2 regions of the Vallitalea pronyensis genome follow, and region 1 is predicted to be linked to the other one. Evidence: a T-box and tRNA genes for the amino acid it is inferred to sense, from the RefSeq annotation. Region 1 holds a T-box; the other holds one or more tRNA genes.
The links. A T-box is a leader RNA that pairs with one kind of tRNA and senses whether it is charged. The one in region 1 lies ahead of tyrS (tyrosine--tRNA ligase), so its partner is inferred to be a tRNA-Tyr.

Region 1 (12,621 bases):
CCATGACCTGTTCAGCAGGTACTACCTTGGGGTCAAGGGTTCTGCCTTTGTGAATCAATGAGGTGAGATACATCTCATCCATCATATCCATTCGGTTATTAGAAGGCGCACCATCTGTACCAATGGATACAGGTATCCCTTTTTGCAGCATTTCTGGAATGCGTGCAAAACCTAATACAACCTTCATCGCGGCACCTGGATTATGGGATACTTTTACATCGTACAGTTTAAAGAAGTCAATCTCCCGATCTGTAAGCCATACGGTGTGAACAGCTAATAAATTACGATCTAGAATGCCGAGATTCGCCAAATGTTCCACGGTACTAGCCCCTCTTGAGGCTTTTGCAAACCGAATCTCCTCTTCTATTTCTGCCACATGCATATGAATGCCTACATGATACTTATCTGCCAGTTCCTTGGTTCTGACCATCAGTTCATCACTGGCATTAAACATGGTCCGAATACCAAACCAATAACGGATACGTCCTTCCGCCTGGTTGTGCCATTTGTTATACAAAGCAATCTGTTTATCCAAACTTGTATCCGTGGATTCCTGCCATTTTGTGGGTAAACCTTCACCTTGGTCCATGGTTGAACGACAAAGAATACCTCTCAGCCCTGCTTCAGTAACTGCCCTTCCCATACCATCTACTTCTTGACCACCAGCTTCTGCAAAACATGTAACACCAGAACGAATGAGCTCTGTGCAGCAAGCTAAAGAAGATATATAGGAATCCTCTAGGGTCATTTCACTTTCATAAGGCCAAATACGTTCTCTTAACCAGGTTAAAAGGTCCACATCATCAGCTAAGCCCCTTGCTAACTGCTGTGATAAATGAACATGGGTATTCACAAGTCCAGGCATGACAATTTTACCTGCTGCATCCAGTATATCAGCATCTGGGCTTATCTGACTTCTATCCACATGACCAATTTCTTTAATATGATCATCTTCAATGAGTATATCTGCTTTTGCATAAACATCCTTGTTAGGATTCATGGTTATGATATAACCATTTTGTATCAGCGTATGTTTCATATAACACCACTTCCTTTTGTCAAATTTTTATGTCCTTAGCGTTTAATAACAAATAACTCTACAGGTTCTTGGGAACCATTTCCCAGAATGGAGGGAATACCTTTGGGTACCTCCACAACCTGTCCTGAGTTGTAGGTCATTTTTTCCTGATTGGCTAGTGTTATATCTAAATGACCTTTTATAATAATGATACATACCTCAGCATCTGTTGGGTGTTTTGGGAAATATTTATCTGGCTGAATAATCACATGGTTGAGGCGCATGTCCTCTCGCTCAATAATCTTTTCAAATAAATCTGTAGCTTCTTTTGTGTAGTTGTATACTTTTTCAATCATTCAATCGTTCTCCTTAGACCTGCCATGTTTACCATATGGTGGTTATGTTGACATACCCCTTTACATCTACCTTATCCTACAAATATAATTAATAATATACCATAACTTGTGGTATAATTCGATACAAAATTTATAAAAGATGAGTGCCTAAGCTAATATATCCCCAATCCAAGACCTTATTCTCTCATAAGCTGTTTCTAAACCCTTCTTTTGAGGATCTTGCAGGGCTATTTCACCTATAAAATCATTGCCTTCTAACATTCCCTTCATCTTACCAAAAGTCTTTCCATCACTACCACCTGCCTGGCAACAAAACATCGCAATCTTTTTATTTTTTATCTTTTGTTCCGATAAGAAAGTGTGAAAAACAGGCACATAACGACTTGCCCATACGGGTGTGCCTAAAATGATTGTTTCATATTGGTCAAAGTTATCATCATAGGGCATCAATTCTGGCATACTCCCCATCTTGACTTGTCTTCCACCCCATACAAACTTCATAAAACCCTTTGGCTTCACATCGCTGTTCTTAGGCTTCAATTGTAATACATCACCTCCGGTAATTTTTGCTATCTCTTCAGCCATTAATTTTGTATTGCCTGTTAACGAATAATAAATGATAAGTACTTTACCTTGATTCATATGTGACCCTCCCTTATAGTTCCCAGCTTTAACGGATTTCTTCCAAATGGTAAGATTTGTAAAACTGGCTTATAACTTACTTCTATTTTATAGCATTCCCTTAAATTTGTCATGTATATAGGGCTAAGTCTTAATTTTAATTAAAGAATTATAATCATATATGACAGCATCGCAAGGCACCTTTTACAACTGTATGGCATATAGATAATTAAGTTAAAAAAACACCTTGACAAACATAAAACATTGGCATATAATCATAAGCAACATTTTGAAAAACATCATATTGATGCAAAAACGATGATAAGAAATAGTAAGATTAGCAACGTTTTACAGAGAGTAGCCGGTTGGTGAAAGGCTTCAAACAAGCTAATGTGAATACCTCTTTGAGTTTCCTATCGAAAGACCTATAGGTATGAGTAGACTAGTGACGCTTGGTAGACGTTATCCTACCAGGGCATCCTTTTGAACCATGATTCATCAGCGTGCTTGTTAAGGTTGTTGCCGTAAGGCAGCAATGAATGAAGGTGGTACCACGTGATTGTTACTCTCGTCCTTTTTTATAAGGACGGGAGTTTTTTATTTGTTTAGATGCATTTAACTTTGGCCGAAGTTAAGGACACATTTATTGTATTTTATTATAAGGAGGCTATACCATGAAACATGTATTTGACGTATTAAAAGAAAGAGGTTACATTTACCAAGCAACCCATGAACAAGAGATTATAGAAGCTCTGAATGGTCAACACCCGATTACCTTTTACTTAGGCATAGACCCTACTGCCGATAGTTTGCATATTGGTCACTTTTTTGCACTGATGATGTTTCGTTACTTACAAGATGCAGGTCATCAAGGTATCTTAGTCATTGGCGGGGCAACTGCACTTATTGGTGATCCTAGTGGTAAAAGCGACATGCGTAAAATGCTGACAAAAGAACAGGTAGCTCATAATGTAGAGGAAGTGCGGATTCTAGCCAGTCGCTTTATACGTACAGATGGGGATAATCCTGCCCTTATACTTAATAATGCAGACTGGATTAATCCATACAATTTTGTCGATTTCATGCGTGATATTGGTATTCACTTTAATGTGAACACCATGCTGCAAGCTGACGCTTATGCCAATCGATTAAAAGAAGGTGGTTTAACATTTCTGGAAATGAGTTATATGTTAATGCAATCTTACGATTTTGTACATCTTCATAAAACATATGGGTGTACCTTACAGATTGGTGGTAGTGACCAATGGGGAAATATTGTAGCTGGAACAAACCTAGGGCGGAAGCAGCGTTTCTCCAATGACGAGGCTCATGGACCTATGTTTGGCTTAACCTGCCCTCTGCTTATGACACGAGAAGGCAATAAAATGGGCAAGACAGAATCGGGTACCTTATGGGTAGCTCGAGAGAAAACAACGGTTTTCGATTTTTACCAATACTTTTACAATGTGGATGATTGTGATACCGAAATGCTGTTACGACTGTTCACACATGTACCTCTAGAAGACATCATAGCCATATGTGATAAAGACATTCGTAAAGCGAAGGCTCTTATGGCTTTTGAAATTACAAAATTGGTCCATGGCGAAAAGGAAGCGAACTTAGCCCTACAAACTGCCAAAGAGCTATTTGGGAGAAAATCGTCATCCAAACATATGCCTAAATGTCAACAAGATAAATCCCTTATTATGAACGGTGTGGCACTGATCGACTTATTGTTTACTACAGGTTTTGTACCTTCTAAATCAGAGGCTAGGCGGCTTATTACTCAGGGTGGTATTTCCGTCAATGGGGAGAAAATCCCCCAGGCTGATCACATCCTAACCCTGAATGACCTGCAAGATGACCATCTCATTATTAAACGAGGCAAAAAACATCACCTTAAGGTCATGTTTCATTAGAAAAAGCCCCTCTATCGTGTTAATATCTTAGATAATAAGGCTGTTGGAGCAGAAGGCACTACGTGGCCGTCTTGGCTACTGTAACAGCTCCATTATATCGATAATAACAGGATACAGGGGTTACCCTTTCTGGGTACCAATCACCACGACAATGATTGCAGCATGAAACAAGGTTTCTATATTAATTGACTTTCATCATTAAAAAATGTACTGTGGCTTAACTTCAGCATAATAACCACTGTCAACGCTACTGACCCCAAAATACCCAGCATGATGGCTATTTGATAAGCAATTGCCGTGGTTGGGTCTGCGCCACCTAATATCTGTCCTGTCATCATCCCTGGTAAAAAGATAATGCCCATACCGACCATGGAATTAATGGTAGGAAGAATAGCTGCATCAAAAGCATTGTTAATGACCGTTCTTGAAGCCTTTTGAGGTGTGGCGCCCAAGATTAATGCTTCTTCAATAATAGCCCTTTTAACGGTCATGCCTTCAATTAAAGAATGGATACCTAATGAAATCCCTGTCATGGAATTACCAATCAACATCCCTGCTATGGGTATAAAATAGCGTGGGTCGAACCAAGGGTTAATCCGTATAACAACCAGCAGAAAATATACAATACAGGAAAATGTCCCTATGCTCATAGCCACTGCAATCACTTTTTTTAATGGATGGGATAGTTTGCCCTTAAATTTTTTGAAGATGGTATAAATGGCAAACAGCTCCATTAAGATAATAATACCTATGGTGATGAATGCATTAGGATTATCGAAAACAAACTGTAGAACATACCCTGTTAAGATAAGTTGCAATGTCATGCGAATGGATGACACGATGATTTCCTTTTCTCGATGAATACCACGTCGTTTCACAACAATCAGTACAAAGACGACAAATATATATGCCAATGCTACTTGTATAACTGATAAATCAATAATACCCTTCATTATTCTCCCTCCGATACGCATCTACCGTTTTCAATTCTTATCATTGAATCTGAATACTTGTAGGCTATTTCTTTCGAGTGTGTCACCATAACAAGCGTTTTGTGATTTTCTTTAACAAATCCATAGAACATCTCAATGATTAATTCCTCTGTACTATCATCTAATGCTGACGAAGGCTCATCCAATAAATAGATCGGTGAATCAAGGAGCAAAACCCTCCCTAGGGTTAAACGCTGTTTTTCACCACCTGATAGACGATCTGTTGAATCCGTCAGTTTTTTCTTTAATTGAATGCTATCCAATACCTGTTTTAGCAGAGTATCATCAGGTAACGGTTTTTCTTGAAAACGAAAACCCGCCGTTAGATTTTCCTTAATATTGCCATCAAAGACAATAGGATTCTGAGATAACATGGTGACTTGCTGTCGGTGCGTTATGGTATGAATACGTGTTAGAGGCTTACCATCAAACATAATCTCGCCATGGGTAGGGGAAATCATCTTATTCAGTAATCGTAAGATGGTGGTCTTGCCACCACCGCTTTCACCAATTAATGTTGTTATCTCACCCTTTTTAATGACTAAGGATGGTATATCAATAATATCCTTATACCTGACATCTTTAAATTCAAACATCTTCGCCCCTCCTAGATAATACCTATTTCAGCTACTAATTCGGATACATATTTTTTGGATTCCATCAACTGTTCTTTACCCATTTCTGTAATGGTGTAATACTTTCTGATTTTACCATTCACATTTTTATCAAAGTGCTTGATAAAGCCTTCCTTCTCAAGGCTGTGAAGTATGGGATAGAGTGTTCCAGGGCTCAAGGTATAACCATGCTCCGATAACTCTTCCAACATCCAACTACCATAAAAAGGTTCTTTATTGGCATGGTGCAAGATATGAATGCATATCAACCCCTGAAATAATCGTTTACTGACATAATTTTTCAAAATCAAACCTCCTATCGTATTTCGTTATCGAATTTCGATATCAATGTTAACTTCATTATACTACAGTTTGCAGATGATAGCAACACCTTTTCACCTTTTTATTTTGACTGTTCCTCAAAAAACCACACCACCAAATAGGATTGACTATTTTGCGGTATGGTCCATTGTTGTTTTATTATTTAGTTTTTTTTCAAAGCCCATGATCACCACATGACGGACTAGGTTATTTCTCCCCGTTATCACTTTGGTAGGCTTTTATCTTTTTAGCAAAATTCATTGCATCTATATAATCTCTTTTATTGGGTCTGCCTTTGTTTAACCCTCCAAAGATATACTTCGAAAAGCTATAGTTCATAAAACCCTTACATGAAAACTGTCCAATGATTTTGAACCCTTTTTCTGTGAGTATGTCATTCATTGCTTTATGCATGGTTTTTGCAGGTATCGTTGATGTTGAAAAAACAAAGGCATGTTTATGCTGTTGCTCTTTCATTTGATTAGCTAATGCCAGTATGCTCTTATGGTGTTTTCCGTTATAAATACCTGAGCCAAAACCGATTAACCCATAACGATTCAACATGTCCTCATGAAAGTCTTTTGGTTCAATAATCGTTGCATCCAATACTTCAGCCATTTTTTTACCTATGTTCATTGTATTCTTATGATGGTAAGAAGCACAGATGATGAGAGTCTTCATTTCTTTCAATTGTTTTCCTCCTTAAATCATGCTTTTCTAACCCTACACTATAAAAATATTCATACTGGTATAGAGGTATTACATGGTTACATCATGTATGAACCCTATGAACGGATAATACCTCTCTTGATATAATATTACCAGAAAAAATCCGCTTACACAATATCGAGTAAGCGGATAGGTAGAAACTTATGATTTAAGCATATAATTTATCCTCATGTTTAAACTTATACACGGCAATTAAGAAAAACAATACCGTAAAACTCAGAACCACAAGCAAATGTGGTAGAATTTCTACAAAGTTTTGATTGGCTTGTATCGTGCTAATGGCGTCAAGGGTCCATCGATGAGGTGTGATATAAGCAATCTTTTGCATATATTCCGGCATAAATTCTATAGGCCATAGACATCCAGCTATCATACAGGATGGGGACACGATGATGCCCATAAATGCTCCAGCTGCATTGGTATTTTTTGAATAAGCTGCAATGAACACACCTAGACTAATACCACATAAAGCAAAAAGTATCAGGATCAGGTAGATGATGAATGGGTTAACAAAGAAGACAGCACCCAATACAAATTTCAATGTCAACAGCACCACACCCACTTGGACCATCATCACTAAAACATTAGCAATGATATTAGCAAATATATAGCTTTTAGGATGAATGGGTGACATACCAATTCTTGCAAATGTACCTTGTCTTTTTTCATTTAATATTTGAAAAGGAATGGTAAACGTACTGATTAACAACACAACCATATAATTGCCAAAGGTTCTTACAGTTACAGATTTCTTCTTGGCCTCATCCTGAATAAGGGTCGACTCGTAGTTAACCCTACCATCTTTCAACTGATAGATCTTTTCATACAATGGCTTTTTTTGGAAGTTGCTTGCTTCAGCCATCATCATTAATGTATCCACATGTGCACTTAATATTTCATCTAACCAAATGGTATCTTGGTCACCTACGGATAGGATTTCAAGAGCAGGTTTCTCACCAGCTAAAATAGCTTTTTCAAAGCCACTTGGTATAATATAGGCCAAGGAAGTGCCTGTATCCATCATATGTTCATGAAGATAGCTAAGATGTACATGGCTGATATCGAATCCATCTGTACCTTCAAAGTTTCCAATGAGGGATCGTGACAACATGGTTTGATCAGCATCAACCACCGTTATATTGGTTTTATCATGATCTTCCAGATTAAACAGTAAGTACATGCCAATACTAACGGCAATAGGCAGTATCAAGTACAGAAAAAAACTGGATGGTTTTTTAAACATTCGCTTTAATATGGTTTTAATGACTAATATGATTTTACCCATGAAGCAACCCCTCCTTTTTCGTCATTCTCCATGATGCTAATAGAAGAAAAACCAAGGCAATACCGATGTTGATGCCCATGGCTATATATAGCGTACCTGTATCCCCTTGGTAAATGGTCTCCATTGCCCCTCTAACGCTCCACCAGATAGGCGAGAAGTATTTACCCACCTCACCAAATACACCTAAATCTGTTAATGGCATATAACTTCCGCCAAAAAGTGCAACCATAACAATAAAGACATGAAGAACGGCCATGGCTTTATCTTCACTATTAAACACCACTCCTAGCGCTGTACCAATGGATATAGCCATGATAATGAAGGTGAACATTAATATAAGTGTATAAGCTGGATTGGTGCCCCAATTAACATTAAAGATAAATAATGTGGTAGCTATGACAAAAGCAAACTGTAGGGTTGTAATGGTCACGCCACCCAATACTTTTCCTAATAGAATATCCCGTTTTCGGATGGATGATACAAGTACTCTGTTCATGGCCCCTTTTTTCTTTTCATTAATGTTGCGTGTTACTTGAACAGACATACTATAGAGTACAAACAAAATGCTCATGGCTACGCCATAATAATCCATTGCACTTACAGGCTCTTCTAAATCAAGCTCGTTAATGGTTATGGTGTTATCCCTCTCACCACCATCTAAAGGCATCTCTTCAGGGAGCTCTGTGTCAACGCCTTTGATAGCATAGACAGCATTAATGTGATTCATGTATGTTCTTAATCGTGCTTCAATAATGGAGCCGTTGGTATTATACCTGTTATTTTTATAAAGTGAGATGGATTGATTGGCTTCATTTATTTCAACCAGACATGCAATGGCATTATTTTTAATTCGATTTAATGATGTTTCTCTGTCATCCACTTCTACTAGATGACGATCATCTGTTAACATGCGCCCCATGATGTTTTCAAAACCTGTGGTTAACGCTCCCTTTTCACCTTCTACCAGGTACTCTACATGTACATCTTCCATGGATACCGTGCCGCTATGACTAAATGCTGATGATATGGCCATACCTAATATCAATATACTGGCTATGGGCATGAGTGTCATGAGGGCTATGGTTTTTACATCTCTTATGTTCTGTAAAATTTCTTTTATGGCAACTTTTAATAGCATCATTAATCGCTAAGCCTCCTCCCCGTTAGACTAAGAAATGCAGTTTCAAGACTTACCCCCTGCATCTTAATGTCTCGAATGACTATTTTCTGCTGGGCAAAGTAAGCTAAGACATCTGTTATGCAATCACTTTCTTTTGGACATTCAATAGTAACCACATGCTCATCAATGGTAACATGAAGTACACCTCTTATGCTTTTTAAACTTTCAGGTTTGATGACTTGGTCAATGCCTGTTTGAATGACGATGCTTTTTCGGTCGGTTACAATACTTTGAAGTTCTTCACAGGTTCCCTCTGCTATCACTTTTCCATGATCCATAATACCGATTCTTGTACACAGATGTTCTGCTTCTTCCATGTAATGTGTGGTGTAGATGATTGTGCTTCCCTTACTATTTAATTTCTTCACAGCGTTTAAAATTTGGTTTCTTGATTGCGTATCAATGCCCACTGTTGGTTCATCCATAATGATGAGTTTCGGATGGTGCACAATAGCACAGGCTATATTTAACCTTCTTTTCATACCGCCTGAAAATGTCTTAGGTAATTTTTTTTGCTGATCTAACAGCCCGACAAAAGCCAATGCCTCTAATGTTCTTTCTTTTAACAAGTCACCTTTTAGTCCATATAAAGAGCCAAAAAACATCACATTTTCTTTGGCTGTTAAGTCATCATATATGGCTATATTCTGAGGTACAACACCTATCTCTTCCTTCTCTTTTTTCCCTATTTTATTCACCTTATGCCCAAAAAGCCATAAGTCGCCACTATCTCTTTTAACCATATCACAGAGTATATTGATCATGGTGCTCTTACCTGCTCCATTGGGTCCGAGCAAGCCATATATTTCACCTTCTTGTATGGTTAAGTCCACATGGTCAACCGCCGTAATATCACCAAATCGTTTCACTATTTTTTTGACAGCTACAATAGCCATGATATCCCTCCTTTAGTTGTAATACTTGTTGAAGCTATCTTCTATGGTATTATCATACATGATAAAAACACTCTTCGTTAGTGAAGAGTGTCACGACTTATACCGTTACTAAAGTAACGTTTCATGTTTGATTTAATCTTCCAAATAATAAATAGCGATTTGTGTTCGATGCTTTAGAGCGAGTTTACTTAACACATTACTCACCGTATTTTTGACAGTACCTTCAGAAATAAACAGTTTTTCGGCAATCTCTTTATTGGTTAAACCTTTTGCTATTAATACCACCACTTCTTTTTCCCTGGTTGTGAGTGCATTCAATCTGTCCTCTTTAGGATTTTTATTAGGCGGGTTTTTAATTTTTTCCATGACCACATCTTGTACAACGGCGTTGCCTCCTTGAACAGCAAGGACTGCATTTTTTATCTGTTCTGGCGGATTATTTTTTAAAAGGTAGCCGGATGCACCGTTTAGAAAAGCATTTTTAATATAGTCATCCTCGTCAAAAGTGGTCAATATCAAAACTTTTACCATGGTTTCTGAAACGATTTTTGCTGTGGCTTCCACACCATTTAATATGGGCATGCGCACATCCAATAATGCCACATCAACGGCTTCTTTCTTGCATATATCATAAGCTTCTTTACCATGATGGGCTACATGGACCACGTGAAATCTTTCATCCAAGTCAAAAATAATTTTTAGACTCTCACGAATAAGAGCGTCATCATCTGCAATGATTATATTAATAGGCATACTCTTTTCCTTTCTCATACATCATCGATCATCCATTAAATGGGTAGTAACATAATGACATGAAAGCCATCTGTGCCATCCAAAATAAGCTGTCCACCTATATGGGATAAGCGTTCATTCATGCCTTGAAGACCCATGCCCTGCTTGATATGATTACACCCTATCCCATTATCCTTAATGGCTATTTTATACAGCTTATTTAAGCGTTCAAATTTAATCGTGCATTTTGTAGCCTTTGCATACTTCATCATGTTGGTTAATGCTTCTTTTATATTCACGGTAATCACATGCCACTTGGTGTAATCAATGTCTGCAATATCACTGTTATAGATTAAGTCCATGGTAATACCGCTTTTTTCTTGTGTTTCCATGACTAGCATTTTGATTGTCTGTATGTTCATACTGGCTGTTTCCGGTTTGATGCTCTTTAGAATTTTTCTAATGGACTCTGTACCATCCCTTAAGTTCTCAATAACGGTACCTAGCATATCTCTTGCTTTTTCCTGGTTTTTATCCATCATCAGAAGGGAGGCTTCCAGTTGCATGGTACTGCCTGATAGGGTATGACCAAGTTCATCATGGAGCTTTTGAGCGATGACATGTCGCTCCTCAAGTTTTGATGTATATCTTAAGTGTAAAGCATATTCTTTTGCATTTAACTCGACTTCTTTTATTTTTTCCATCTCTTGTTTCAAGGCTCTATTGTCATGAGATAGTTTCTGTGATTTCTCTGTCATGCTGATGCTAACCCCTATAAACAGCAGCGAAAACATATTGAGCAAGAGAAAATTCTGTAAGTAGATGGATGGAATCAACCATGCATATAATAAAGCAACACTGGATAATAGGATACTTTCTTTCTTAATCGTACCTATACATTTAGCTAGATTAAAGGATAGAAAAAAAGTGATGGGCTGAAAAACACTATACCCAAGACCAATAATCGTTATCACTAACAGCAGTGAAATATACTTATGCACATGTTTATCTAAAAAAATATAATAGACGGTCTTCAAACATAGATAAACAAGTAATACCATAATCATGGCAAATAAATCATGATCTTGATCAACGACGACTTCTTTGATATACCAGAATGATATCAGTATTTCCAGTAGCAATGTATGTCTTATCACATGCATCCCTCCTTGTTGCTCCGAGAATGACTTTATGATGCTTACGTATCACATTTCTACTCCTATCTTATCATTACCAACATTTGATTTCAATATAATATGACATATAGCATCCGTCACCATGTGGTTCAACTGTAACTATTGGATGCCTTGTGATAATCGTTTTCATGATTAATGAATGCCTTGTATAAAAGCTATTTGCTGCTAAAACCACGTATTATCATGTCGATATGTCTATCCAAAAGATCCATGCTGAATTTTTTGTTTGCCTGTTGCTTCATAAGTATTCTCAGCATTAAGGAAGCAATGGACTGAATAATATATTCAACATTTAAGTGCATGTCACTTTTGTCAATTAAAATGGTTTTATCATCAATGCCGATTTCCAAAGCTTTTTTCAAATCCTCTCTGAAATCAGCGTTTATATCTACCGCATAATCTTTTGTATATTTAACAAATGCTTCACTGTCTTTATCCAGCGAATTTAAAAACAAATCAAATTTCATTAAAAACTTGACATTGTCATAATCTGCCTCATTATAATTTTTAGTAATCATTTTTCTTAGTATGTCGATTCCTTTCAAATCCTTGTGAGCCTTAAAATCGAATTTATCATAGACATAGGTATTATTTGAATGATGATAAAAAGCATCAATGATCAGCATATCCTTGTTGCTGTAATATCTATAGAAAGTCCTTGTTGTCACATCACATGCATCTGCAACATCCTGTATCGTCACATGACTGAAGTCATTATTCATAAATAGCTTTATTGCTTCATTAAGAATTTTATATCTCTTT
Region 2 (12,621 bases), 2.3 Mb from region 1:
TGGCCTCATACGATATATTTCTTGCAGTACATGATCATAATGATTATTAATGGTATACTCCACAACCTGTACATGGTCTGTATAGGCCTTGCTATACTTGTACAAGTAACGAATAGCTAAATTAGAGTGTATATACTTTGCATTAATCCCTGTTAAGAGAACTTTTTTCATGATGTTGTCCTTTCATTTTGTAAAGCTTCTGTATGCCAGTGTACACTGGTTATAGAAAAGCTGCCTCTATTATAATCATCTGATTTAACCGACGATACAATCAACAAGGCAGCTTTCTTCATATGGTTATTGGTCTAGTGGTATGGTAACCGTTTTATTTTTTTCTCCGTCCTGAATGGATAGATGTAATTCTTGACCATGTAATGTAAAATCATCCACTATTCCTGTATACACATTTCTTTTTATACCTGTATTGAAGTTATAGGCATGAAGCCCATTATTTTTATAGTATAGGTGCTCATTCACCAGTACTAAATCCCGCCATTGTAGTTGCTCCATAACCACTTGCTGCTCATGGGTCTCAAGATTCTTTTTAATGAGAATACCTTTTTGGGTGGTTTCTTCTGTCACAAACAAGTAATATAAATATTGGGGTGTTGCATAGATAAATCGTCTCTTAATACTGGTTAGCACTTCTGTAGATGAACCATCTAGCTTCACACGCAATACTTTTGGATTATCCAAGCTATCTTCATAATAAATCCATCCATCAACAATGGCTCCCAACCTCATGCAATCACTTGATAAGGTTATTACTTGATTCGTTTCCATGTCTTTCTTAAATAGATGGTGTGCGCCATCATAACAATAATATATGGTATTATCTTGAACTTTAAAATCAAATGTACGCACATTGTCTTCAAGAACATGTATGGCATTTTCTATCTTATGGTCATTCATATGATAACGGTTGATAGATGGACGATAATTGCCCTTGCTATCAAAACTCGAATAATAAATCCAGTCATCTTCTATCTGAAAATCCATAATCAGTTGGTCGATAACTAATGCCATCTCATTGTTTTTTTCGTCATAGCCATAGAGATACCCTACTTGATCATCAACCTGATAGACAAAGTACTTCCTATGATCAGAAGATTGCTTCTCTATATCATAGAAAACTTTGTAGGATAATTCGTCCACGTATTTTTCTAACACATAGTAACTGCCTCCTTCAGAAGCAATGTGCATATATAGTATACCATCCATGATGGTAATGTCCACTAAATCCATGCTGACAATATCTAGAAACTTACTTATTTTAGTATCGTTATGGATGCTGTACAGTAAATTAGCTCCCTGTTTTATAACATAATAAACCTGCCCTTTATTGGCATAATGATCGTTTTCATAATTGAAGATATCTTCTTGATGGGCATAGATATCCACTACAGGATAATCCGTTAGGCGTTCTTTACCTGTTCCATCATCCTGAATACGATAAAGCCTGCCTAAATCGTCTTCGTTTTTGTAATAGATTGTGTCACCGATGACGTCATATTTTGTTGTAAACAAATCAATGTATCGGGGTATACTGTTATGGACATCAAGGATACCCATACGCTTCCGATTATCAAGAAAATAAAGACGATCCTGGGTTCTTTTAATATTGGTAACCGGTATATTGGTTATGTTAATATGCTGACCGGTTCCACGGTCATAAGCATATAACCGAAAACCCTCTTGAATATCTGTATAATAAATCATGTCCTTGTAGCTCATAAATGAGCCAATCATTTTATCGAGAACCAATGCTTTATCATTGGTCGTAATATCCAGTTCATAGAGTTTCTTATCCTTGGCATCTGTATAGAGTATTTTCCCATGTTTACTTTCAAATAGCTGAATGGCAACATCGGATAATTTTTTGCTGGAGTCATCATCCTTCAATTCAAATAACTTATAAGCCATCTGATGGGATACATTCTCTTCCATATCCACATTCTTGGTGATTATCCTATCATCCACTTCAATAAACATTCTGGCTAAATACTCTTCGCCAGTACCTAAGACGATTTCTTTTGTAGATAAATCTTGATGAACACGCCATATGCGGTTATGTCCATAGAAATAAATCTTATCGTCTTTCTCATAGTAGTGGTTTAGATAAGAGTCTACATATATCTTATGTGTATCTCCTGTATGGATATTGACTTGGTAGAGGTCGTCCCCTTCATTGTAATAGATGCTATCTTGCCATATAAACGTATTGTCCAAGCGTTTATCGATAACGACCTTTTCCTCAATACCTTTTAAAGACATGCTGTATAATTTATCATCATTGTAATATATCTTATGATTCTTCACATCAAACCTTGGAAATTCCCCTTCCGCTATAAGGTATTGATTGACACCATCTTCCGTTATACTGAACAAACCTTCACTGGTACTATAGTAGATAACATGGTCAAAAACCTTCATATAACAGACCTTTTCATCACTGGATACGACTTTCATATTCGCTGACCCATCAAGATTAATCCGGTAGATATTATTTTCAAAAGCATAAATAATGTAATCGTCGCTTTGCTGAAACATCTCTACATTCTCTTCAACTAGCACTTCTTTTTCTGATCCATCCCATTTCACTCTTGCTAATTTAGCAGGTGTATGGGGCTGGGTTGTATCGAGATAATAAACCCACTCTTTTAAATCATGAAAGCCTTCCATGCGCGCATCTACAATTTTGGTAAGACCTGAACCATCCACATGCATACGGTAGATTCGATGACGGTCATCCGGGTTGCCAAAATATATCCATTCATCAAAATTAATGGCTGTCGCAAACAACACGCCATCTTTGTCTTCATTGGATACATTTGCACTTGATACCACATGATTCACAACTTTATCGTCCGATTTGGTTTTATGATCATCCTTTTTACTTTTACAGCCTATGGATAAAAGACTTATCATGAGGATTGTCGTAAAAAGAAATAAATATCTTTTGTACATCACCAGTTCCTCTCCTTCTAAGAAGGTAGAAATACCTTATTATGGTAGTTTTATCTTATTGTATCATATAGTTTTTACAATTGTATTAAATTTGTGTGTAAAGTTAAGTCAATTTATGAAACATTCTATTTAAATTGAGACACTTTAATAGGACTTATGCCTCTTCTTTTATATATAGTTATATTTTTTCCAGATTGCAGCAAGTTAATCATGTGTGTCAGTCATGAATGACAACTGTTGTGCCATCCGGTACATGGTCATAGAACCATTTCGCATCTTCTTCCCCTAGGCGAATACAACCATGACTTGCAGGTCCTCCTAATTTGTCTTGTTCTTCTTGGATAATTTCCCAATCTTTTGTTCTAGGAATGCCATGAAAGAGATACTGTTCAGTAATACGTACCCAGTGGGTTGCTCCTTCTTTGAATCGCTCAGAATAGAACCATTCTCCTCGGTTTTGTAATGTAAATGTACCCAGCACCGTAGGTTCATCAGGGGTACCACCTGAACAAATCATTTCTCGAATCACTTCATTATCTTCTCTTACAATGACTTTATGCCCTTCTTCTTTTAAGCTGACTTCTACCCATAAGCCTTCCATATCTTCTACCACATCATTCCCTACAAAGCGTGCATCCACATCCTTTACTTGATCCCTATCACAACTATATATTAAGCATACAATGATTCCCATAATCAGTAAAAATAGACCGAAACTCTTTTTCATGTAAACAACCTTTCACTATTTTGTTATCTAATTATATTCAAAGAACCCTTTTATAGAAGATAGATCTGCAACTTGATAGCTACCATCAGTCATTATGTTTCATGTCTATGCATATTATGAACGGCGATAAGGCGGTTTGATTATCTTTTTAATACGATTATTGACCACTTCCCAATTAATGTTATCGAAAAACACATCTATGTATTTCTTCCGATTAATACCGAAATCAATCATATAAGCATGCTCATAGACATCCATCACCAAAAGAGGGTTTCCATTGTATACGGAGCCGTTATCGTGTGAGTCTTGGCCAATAATACGTAATTTCCCATTTTTTTCGCTCTGAATGAGAACGACCCAGCCCCGCATGGATAATCCTGTACTTTTAAACATCTCCATAAAGATTTCATACGAACCAAAATCACGATTAATCATATGGAGTATTTCTCCAGATATATTGGATTTCTTGCCTGTTATATTGGCAAAGTACAATTGATGAAGAATGACGCCATTTAATGAAAAAGATTCACCTTTTTTCAGGCTTCGTAACGTACTGTACGTAGCATTTGGGTCTTTATAACTGCTTTTCTCTTTGAGTAATTGACTAATCTCCTCGAACTTATTGATATACCCTACATACAGTGCATAGTGTTCATCCAGTTGTTTTTTAGTCATACCTTTTACCGTACTAAAATTATAATGTTGTGGTTTATACATATCATCACCTCTTTGCATATTCTTTTACCATTATATGCCGAAGATAATTATTGTATTATTTTAGTTGGAATGATGTCATGTGTATCGTATTTGTTTCATACGATCGTCGCTTGAGTCGATGGAAGATAGGACATAGAAAAAAGATACTTCCGTATCTTTTCAAACTGGGTAGGCAGGATTCGAACCTACGCATACTAGAGTCAAAGTCTAGTGCCTTACCGCTTGGCGACTACCCACTATTATTTAATTAGAACACAAAAGCGCGAGACGGGATTCGAACCCGCGACCCTCGCCTTGGCAAGGCGATGCTCTACCACTGAGCCACTCACGCATAAGAGCGGGTGATGGGAATCGAACCCACGTATCCAGCTTGGAAGGCTGGTGTTCTACCATTGAACTACACCCGCATATTGAATTGGTGCCCAGAGGCGGAATCGAACCACCGACACGAGGATTTTCAGTCCTCTGCTCTACCGACTGAGCTATCTGGGCGAAAAAATAAGCTTTTCAAGTATACCAGATATTTGAAATACTGTCAATTAATTTTCGGCTTAAAATACAACGTATTTTAAACGATAAATTTCCTTACTTTGGCTTAAAATACAACGTATTTTAAACGATAAATTTCCTTACTTGGCTTAAAATACAATGTATTTTAAACGATAAATTTCCTTATTTAGCTTAAGATACAACATATCATAAGCCTTATTTATTATAATGCCGGAGACCGGAATCGAACCGGTACGATCGGTAAGGATCGCAGGATTTTAAGTCCTGTGCGTCTGCCAGTTCCGCCACTCCGGCATATAAACATAGTAATTTGTCATGTAAGACATTGCTTTGGTTATACACAACCAATAAAAAAGCTTTAATGGTAAGAAATTGTTTTGCTTTCGCAAAGCCAATAAAAAGCTTTAATGGTAAGAAATTGTTTTGCTTTCGCAAAGCCAATAAAAAGCTTTAATGGTAAGAAATTGTTTTGCTTTCGCAAAGCCAATTCTTAAATGGAGGGAGAAGGATTCGAACCTTCGAAGGCGGTGCCAACAGATTTACAGTCTGCCCCCTTTGGCCACTCGGGAACCCCTCCATAGAACATGATATATAATATCATATTTCACAAAATTGTCAATAGGTTTTAAGAAAAACTTAGAACAATCTTGTATAGCAAAATGATTCCTATGATAAACGTCGTCGCAGTTTCATGAATAGGTATATTAAACACCAAATGGTTTTAACGATTATGACTATAAATTTCTCATAAGAGCATTTATTTAATGCGTTATAAACTTCCCATGCAATTCTACTTTATCGTTTCAGCCTCAGCTGGTTCTTAACCTTCAGGTTCATGAACTTCTCATTCTTTTGCCTTTAATTAAGTTTAACGATTTTCCTTAGAAAGGAGGTGATCCAGCCGCACCTTCCGATACGGCTACCTTGTTACGACTTCACCCCAGTCATCGGCTTCACCTTCGACAGCTCCATCCATAAAGGTTTGGTCACTGGCTTCGGGCGCTTCCAACTCCCGTGGTGTGACGGGCGGTGTGTACAAGGCCCGGGAACGTATTCACCGCGACATGCTGATTCGCGATTACTAGCGATTCCAACTTCATGTAGTCGAGTTGCAGACTACAATCCGAACTGGGATAGCTTTTTTGGGGTTGGCTCCATGTCACCACTTCGCTTCCCTTTGTCACTACCATTGTAGCACGTGTGTAGCCCAAATCATAAGGGGCATGATGATTTGACGTCATCCCCACCTTCCTCCGAGTTGTCCCCGGCAGTCTCTCTAGAGTCCCCAACTTTACTTGCTGGCTACTAAAGATAAGGGTTGCGCTCGTTGCGGGACTTAACCCAACATCTCACGACACGAGCTGACGACAACCATGCACCACCTGTCTCTTCTGTCCCGAAGGAAAGTTCCGATTAAGGAACGGTCAGAAGGATGTCAAGATTTGGTAAGGTTCTTCGCGTTGCTTCGAATTAAACCACATGCTCCACCGCTTGTGCGGGCCCCCGTCAATTCCTTTGAGTTTCAATCTTGCGATCGTACTCCCCAGGTGGAATGCTTAATGCGTTTGCTGCGGCACCGAGGTTCGACCCCCGACACCTAGCATTCATCGTTTACGGCGTGGACTACCAGGGTATCTAATCCTGTTCGCTCCCCACGCTTTCGTGCCTCAGCGTCAGTTACAGTCCAGAAAGTCGCCTTCGCCACTGGTGTTCCTCCTAATATCTACGCATTTCACCGCTACACTAGGAATTCCACTTTCCTCTCCTGCACTCTAGCAAAGCAGTTTCAAATGCAGTCCCCAGGTTGAGCCTGGGGCTTTCACATCTGACTTACTCCGCCGCCTACGCACCCTTTACACCCAGTAAATCCGGATAACGCTTGCCCCCTACGTATTACCGCGGCTGCTGGCACGTAGTTAGCCGGGGCTTCTTAGTCAGGTACTGTCACTATCTTCCCTGCTGATAGAAGTTTACGATCCGAAAACCTTCTTCCTTCACGCGGCGTCGCTGCATCAGGGTTTCCCCCATTGTGCAATATTCCCCACTGCTGCCTCCCGTAGGAGTTTGGGCCGTGTCTCAGTCCCAATGTGGCCGATCACCCTCTCAGGTCGGCTACTGATCGTCGCCTAGGTGAGCCGTTACCTCACCTACTAGCTAATCAGACGCGGGTCCATCCTATGCCACCGGAGTTTTTACCACCAGATCATGTGATCCTGTGGTCTTATGCGGTATTAGCGCACTTTTCAGTGCGTTATCCCCCTGCATAGGGCAGGTTACCCACGCGTTACTCACCCGTCCGCCGCTGTCCACTTAAGGAATCACCCGAAGGATCATCCTCAAGTTTCTCGCTCGACTTGCATGTGTTAAGCACGCCGCCAGCGTTCATCCTGAGCCAGGATCAAACTCTCATGTTAAAAAGTTTTTTAACTTAGTTTTTCTTAGCTTTACTTTTAAGAAAGTACAATCTTAAAAGGTAAAGGTTAGAAAATCTTAGTTGAAAAACGCAATCTCTCAAGTAACCAGTACTCTTAAGATTCGTTGATCTTGACCAGACTAATCTGGCAATTTGTATTTTATAGACTACCGTCTCTTTGTTTGAGATTGTTAAGCTTCGCAAAACAATTCTCTGAATTTACAAAGGAATTATTTGGGTCAACTTTATTATCTAAAGTTGTTGTTTAATATACTATTCATTTTTCATTGTTCAAAAACTGCGTCGAAGACTATAATATCAAATATAGGTAGGAGTGTCAAGGACTTTTTAATATTTTTCAATAAATACAATCATGCAGGTTTTACAATGGCTTTTACTACTTATTCCAATGTGTGGTTTTCATACCATTATCATTTATGATCCCAAGCAATACCCCTATGCTGCAAAGGGCTTTTATAACCGTCATTACTTGTTCATTGTCAACCTCCACACCTAGACTAGTTAGTATCAGTATAATTGCGCTGGCAATGGCTATAATTGTCTTTGTATTGGTTAATTTTTTTAATATGCTATTCATCTTCAACCATCCTCTCAATTTCATATATTTTTTTCTTAATGCCGCCTAAACGTTCTTGTAATTTTTCAATTTCTTCCTTATAGTATTGATTTTCTTTTATTAACGCTTTAATCTGTCCTGCATCTGTGCTTTCTGCCACCAAACCCATGTACTTTTCCCATGGAAAATAATTTCCTGGACATAACTTGTACTGTACAAAATCATGATGTTTCTTAATCCGTTCTTGTTTAATCTTATATTTCTTCATTAAATATAAGGTCAAGTTTTTAAGTGCTTCTAGTTGTGCATCTGGTACAACTTTATCGCCGTTTCCTTGATAATCTTGATAACACCCTTCTAAGCAGATGCCAATGGATTTCATGTTCATACCTTCTTGCTTACAGTGACTTCCTCTTTGCGTTTCCATTCTCCCTCGATAAATTTTTCCTTCCTTATTAATAAAATAATGGTACCCAAAACCTGCAAAGCCTCTATTCAGATGCCAGCCATGAATATCATCAATACTGCAACGAGGAGCCAGTGCATGATGTATAATAATATATGCCGGTCGATTATTTGAGGGTACATTGATGTTTAATTGTGTCTTTATAATATTCATATTCTCCTCCTCTAGCTAAAATAACTTATGATGGCCAATATCGTTGCAACGCATCCAACAATCCACCCCATATATTCGCGATACTCCTTTTTGCTGCATGCGTAATCTTCCAGTCTTTGGACTCGGTCATCTATATCACTGATGAACTGTCTAAGTCCGTTATAGTCCCGAATAAGTGTCTTCGTCTCTGTCATCGTAACGGCTAAAGCATTCGTCTCACGCGTCACTTTCTCAATGGCTTCATAAAATTCTTTTTGGGTAACCCCATTTTGCATATTGATTCCTCCTTATTTTATTTCACGCCTATGATTTACCCACATTACCTTGAGGACTAATTATATGGTAGCATAGGTGAACACGACATTAACACGTCATCTTTTTTCAAGTCATAGCTAACGATACATGACAAAATTGTAAGGTTTTTCATGAATCTGTAAGTTACCTCAATGGATTCTTACCCCTGGTAGACGTAAAATAAAGTCATTGATTTAGAAAAATATCTGTTATAAATAAACCCATTGGGAAGTTATTGTGTTTCATACTGAAAACTTTTTAATACAGATATGTAAAATAAAAGGGAGGCATAAACAATGTCAAAAGTCATCGAAACAAAGGGCATTAAAAAAGTGTATACATCAAAAGGTATGGAAACCTTTGCTGTTAATGGAATAGACATGGACATAGAAGAAGGTGAATTTGTTGGTATCATGGGTCCTTCAGGCTCTGGTAAAACAACCCTACTTAACTTAATATCAACCATTGACCAGCCAACAGAAGGTGTAATTACCTTCAAAGGGATTGACTTAGCTACCATGAAGGGTAAAAAATTGGCTCAATTCAGAAGAGAAAATATTGGCTTTTTATTCCAAGATTTTAACCTTTTGAATAACCTCAGTGTCATGGATAATATTGCTTTACCACTGGTTCTAGCAGGTACACGGGTATCTGTTGTAAAAGATAAAATCAATGAACTGACCGCTTTTTTTGGCTTAACGGATCATCTTCAAAAATATCCTTATCAGTTATCAGGCGGTCAGAAACAGCGTGTTGCCGCAACAAGAGCACTCATTACAAAACCCTCTATGATTCTTGCTGACGAACCAACAGGAGCACTAGATTCCAAGTCCGCTACAGAATTATTAGAGAGCCTTGGAAAAACCAATAAGAAATTCGGTTCAACCATTGTCATCGTTACCCATGATGGGTTCACTGCTAGTTATTGTGACCGCATTATTTTTATACAGGACGGTCAAGTCCTTACAGAACTCAAAAAAGAAGGGTCCAGAAAAGATTTTTATCAAAAAGTAATTGAACAGTTAGCCCGAATGGGAGGGGAAAACCATGAATGCTGTTAGTCTTGCTTATAAAAACATGAAGAGTAACCTTAGCATCTATAAGCTTCATTTTCTTGCTCTTGTCTTCTCCGTTGTGGCATACTATCAATTTTGTGCTATGAAGCACAACCCTCAAGTTCTTGGTATCTCATCACAAGAGATTGTTGGTACCTTGGGTTATGTGACAGCCATCATGTTACTGGTATTCTTAATCTACTTTTCATGGTTTTCAAGTTCTTTCTTTTTAAACCAGCGTAAGAAAGAAATTGGTCTATATACTTTAATGGGTGTTACCAATTATAAGGTAGGGTTTATCTATGCCATGGAAAACCTCATTATGAGTTTTATGGCTATTATCGTAGGTTGTGGCATCGGTGCTGTGTTTGGCAAACTCTATATGATGGTATTGTCCAAGTATTGCAACATGGGAGTAGACGTTGAGTTTTTTATTTCCTATAAAGCCATTATGGAGACGGCTATTGTGTTTGGGGTCATCAGCCTATTCTTTTCCTTAAAAGGTTACATGAACATTGTTAGAAGTCGTTTATTGTCACTTATCAACGCCATCAAAGAAGAAGAAAGCATGCCAAAAGCCAGTGTGATAACAGGCATCCTATCCCTTGTGGTTATTGGTACAGGTTATTATCTTATTCAATATGCCATGAACAGCAGCTTTTTCTTTTATACACTTGCTACGACAATCTTAACCATCATTGGTACCTACATGCTCTTTCGCAGTACCACAACCATTATTTTAAAGCGTATGATGCATAGCAAAAGGATTTTATACCGTAAAACCAATATTATGACCATCTCCAACTTGTGTTATCGCATCCGACGAAATTACAAAGTGTATGCCACAATCGCTATCCTCTTAACATGTACCCTTACAGCTTTTGCTACTGTCACATCCCTTAATTACTCCAATAATGATGTGCAGAAGATGGATTATCCCCATACATTCATTACCATGACTGAAAGTAAGGAGGCAGCAGAGCAAGTTATAGCATTAGTAAATGAAGAGAAGGATGCTATTATACACGAAAATCATATTCCTGTGATAGAAAAGGAACGTGCACAAGGAAAGAATTATCATTACCCTACGGGTATCGTGAAATACAGTGACTACATTAAGATTATTGATCAAGTTGATTATACCGCCAATAAAAGAGTCATCCTTCAAAGGGAGTTACATGATTTTGAAGCTGTTCTTAATTTAAATGCGAAGACACTTTTCAATATATTTGATATGAAGACCTTAACCTTGGATGGACATGAAGTGACGATCAACCGTATTATAAAAGCACCTTTATTCGGCATCGGCTTACCCATTAGCACTCTGCTTGTTAACGATAAGACCTATGATATTCTAGCAGAAGGCAGTACCATCCAATACGTTTCTGCTTACAAATTAACGGATGAAGCCTTGGGAAAAACCCTAGAAGGCAGAATCGAAAATTTATCTGGTGACATCTATGCTTTTGCACAATATGGTAATAACGATGGTCAAATGAAAAATACCATCATTAAGATTGTGTATATACTTGGTGCTTTCCTTGCCTTAGTCTTCATTATGGCAACAGGTAGTATTATTTACTTTAAGATTATTACAGAATCCATGGAAGATAAGGATAAATACACGATTCTAAGTAAGATTGGTATGGAAGATAGCACCATTAATAAGGCAATCCGTATACAGATTGCCATGGCCTTTGCCCTACCACTTGTTATTGCTATTATTCATTCCATTGTGGCTATAAAAGTATTGGAAAACATGGTGGCTATGAGCTTAAACCTTCCTATATTAATGAGTATTGGTGTGGTTACTGTGATCTTCTTTGGTTTTTATATGTTGACCACCAGCCACTATATTCGACGAATTAGAGAAAAATAGAATAAAAAAGATGCTAGGTATATCCCACCTTGCATCTTTTTTCATGTCACATCACTTATTTTAGTTTAAAGTAAATGCATCGGTCATCTAAATCATAATCCGATTTCTCCATGACAAAGTACGTTTCCAAGTTGTTAAAAATTGGTAATAACACCTTACCTTCAACTTCATAGGCATGACTTTTACCATCGTTTTCTACTTTTTCAAAACCAACTTCATAATCTAAAGCATCATTGAATGACTTTGTAAATCCGTAATCTGTTCCTCCAATAATACTGTTTCCTTGAGGTGTAGAAGACCCCCAGACATGTGGATAGATATTACTTAAGAATCTGTATTCTGACCCTGTATAGGTCACATTGCTTGCTTTAATTTTTAAGGTAAGCATAACATAACTATAAAGTGGATCATCTTCTGGCTTTTGAAAGCCTAATTCAGCAATGCCATCTCTTGTGATAGGGTCTGCTTTTAGGACAGTGATTTCAAAATGAGCCTTAGTTTCATTACCATCATAGGCATTTCGGTCATTAAATACATAGGTTGAACCAAATGGTACAGGGTCTTCTAATGTACCTGCACTATTGGATGGGCTTGGTGTAGGTTGTTGCGGATTTTCTTGTGGCTCAGGTTTAGGCTGTGTGTCATTAGATGGCGGTAAATCCGTTGGAACAGCCCCATCTGAGTTGTCTTTGGTTGTAATATCAATGGTCTTCGTTGTCCCATTCCAAGTAATATCTGCTCCCACCATTTCTGTAACTGCTCGAACAGGTAAATAGGTTGATCCATCAATAATAACTGGATAGATTACCTCCCCATGACCATCTTTTAATGTCTGCACTTGACCATTGTAAGTAATGGTAATG

Region 2: it encodes a tRNA-Tyr, which carries the amino acid that the T-box ahead of tyrS (tyrosine--tRNA ligase) is inferred to sense. The anticodon was not compared.

The regions. Positions count from the first base shown of each region.
Region 1 covers NZ_CP058649.1:2,292,813-2,305,433, reverse strand. Annotated here, with positions in the region: gene HZI73_RS09440 (amidohydrolase) at 1-1,039, opposite strand, end outside; gene HZI73_RS09435 (cupin domain-containing protein) at 1,075-1,374, opposite strand; gene HZI73_RS09430 (flavodoxin family protein) at 1,522-2,016, opposite strand; T-box leader at 2,305-2,574, shown strand; gene tyrS (tyrosine--tRNA ligase) at 2,670-3,914, shown strand; gene HZI73_RS09420 (ABC transporter permease) at 4,091-4,867, opposite strand; gene HZI73_RS09415 (ABC transporter ATP-binding protein) at 4,867-5,502, opposite strand; gene HZI73_RS09410 (PadR family transcriptional regulator) at 5,514-5,825, opposite strand; gene HZI73_RS09405 (flavodoxin family protein) at 6,049-6,522, opposite strand; gene HZI73_RS09400 (ABC transporter permease) at 6,719-7,855, opposite strand; gene HZI73_RS09395 (ABC transporter permease) at 7,848-8,996, opposite strand; gene HZI73_RS09390 (ABC transporter ATP-binding protein) at 8,996-9,931, opposite strand; gene HZI73_RS09385 (response regulator transcription factor) at 10,064-10,684, opposite strand; gene HZI73_RS09380 (sensor histidine kinase) at 10,720-11,820, opposite strand; gene HZI73_RS09375 (TetR/AcrR family transcriptional regulator) at 12,015-12,621, opposite strand, start outside.
Region 2 covers NZ_CP058649.1:6,196,916-6,209,536, forward strand. Annotated here, with positions in the region: gene HZI73_RS25780 (B12-binding domain-containing radical SAM protein) at 1-171, opposite strand, end outside; gene HZI73_RS26720 (hypothetical protein) at 168-293, opposite strand; gene HZI73_RS25785 (DUF5050 domain-containing protein) at 298-2,967, opposite strand; gene HZI73_RS25790 (L,D-transpeptidase) at 3,185-3,694, opposite strand; gene HZI73_RS25795 (superoxide dismutase) at 3,809-4,411, opposite strand; tRNA gene HZI73_RS25800 (tRNA-Gln) at 4,576-4,647, opposite strand; tRNA gene HZI73_RS25805 (tRNA-Gly) at 4,671-4,742, opposite strand; tRNA gene HZI73_RS25810 (tRNA-Gly) at 4,748-4,818, opposite strand; tRNA gene HZI73_RS25815 (tRNA-Phe) at 4,828-4,903, opposite strand; tRNA gene HZI73_RS25820 (tRNA-Leu) at 5,130-5,215, opposite strand; tRNA gene HZI73_RS25825 (tRNA-Tyr) at 5,417-5,498, opposite strand; rRNA gene HZI73_RS25830 (16S ribosomal RNA) at 5,807-7,335, opposite strand; gene HZI73_RS25835 (hypothetical protein) at 7,732-7,932, opposite strand; gene HZI73_RS25840 (peptidoglycan recognition protein family protein) at 7,925-8,530, opposite strand; gene HZI73_RS25845 (hypothetical protein) at 8,542-8,805, opposite strand; gene HZI73_RS25850 (ABC transporter ATP-binding protein) at 9,121-9,885, shown strand; gene HZI73_RS25855 (FtsX-like permease family protein) at 9,872-11,758, shown strand; gene HZI73_RS25860 (stalk domain-containing protein) at 11,814-12,621, opposite strand, start outside.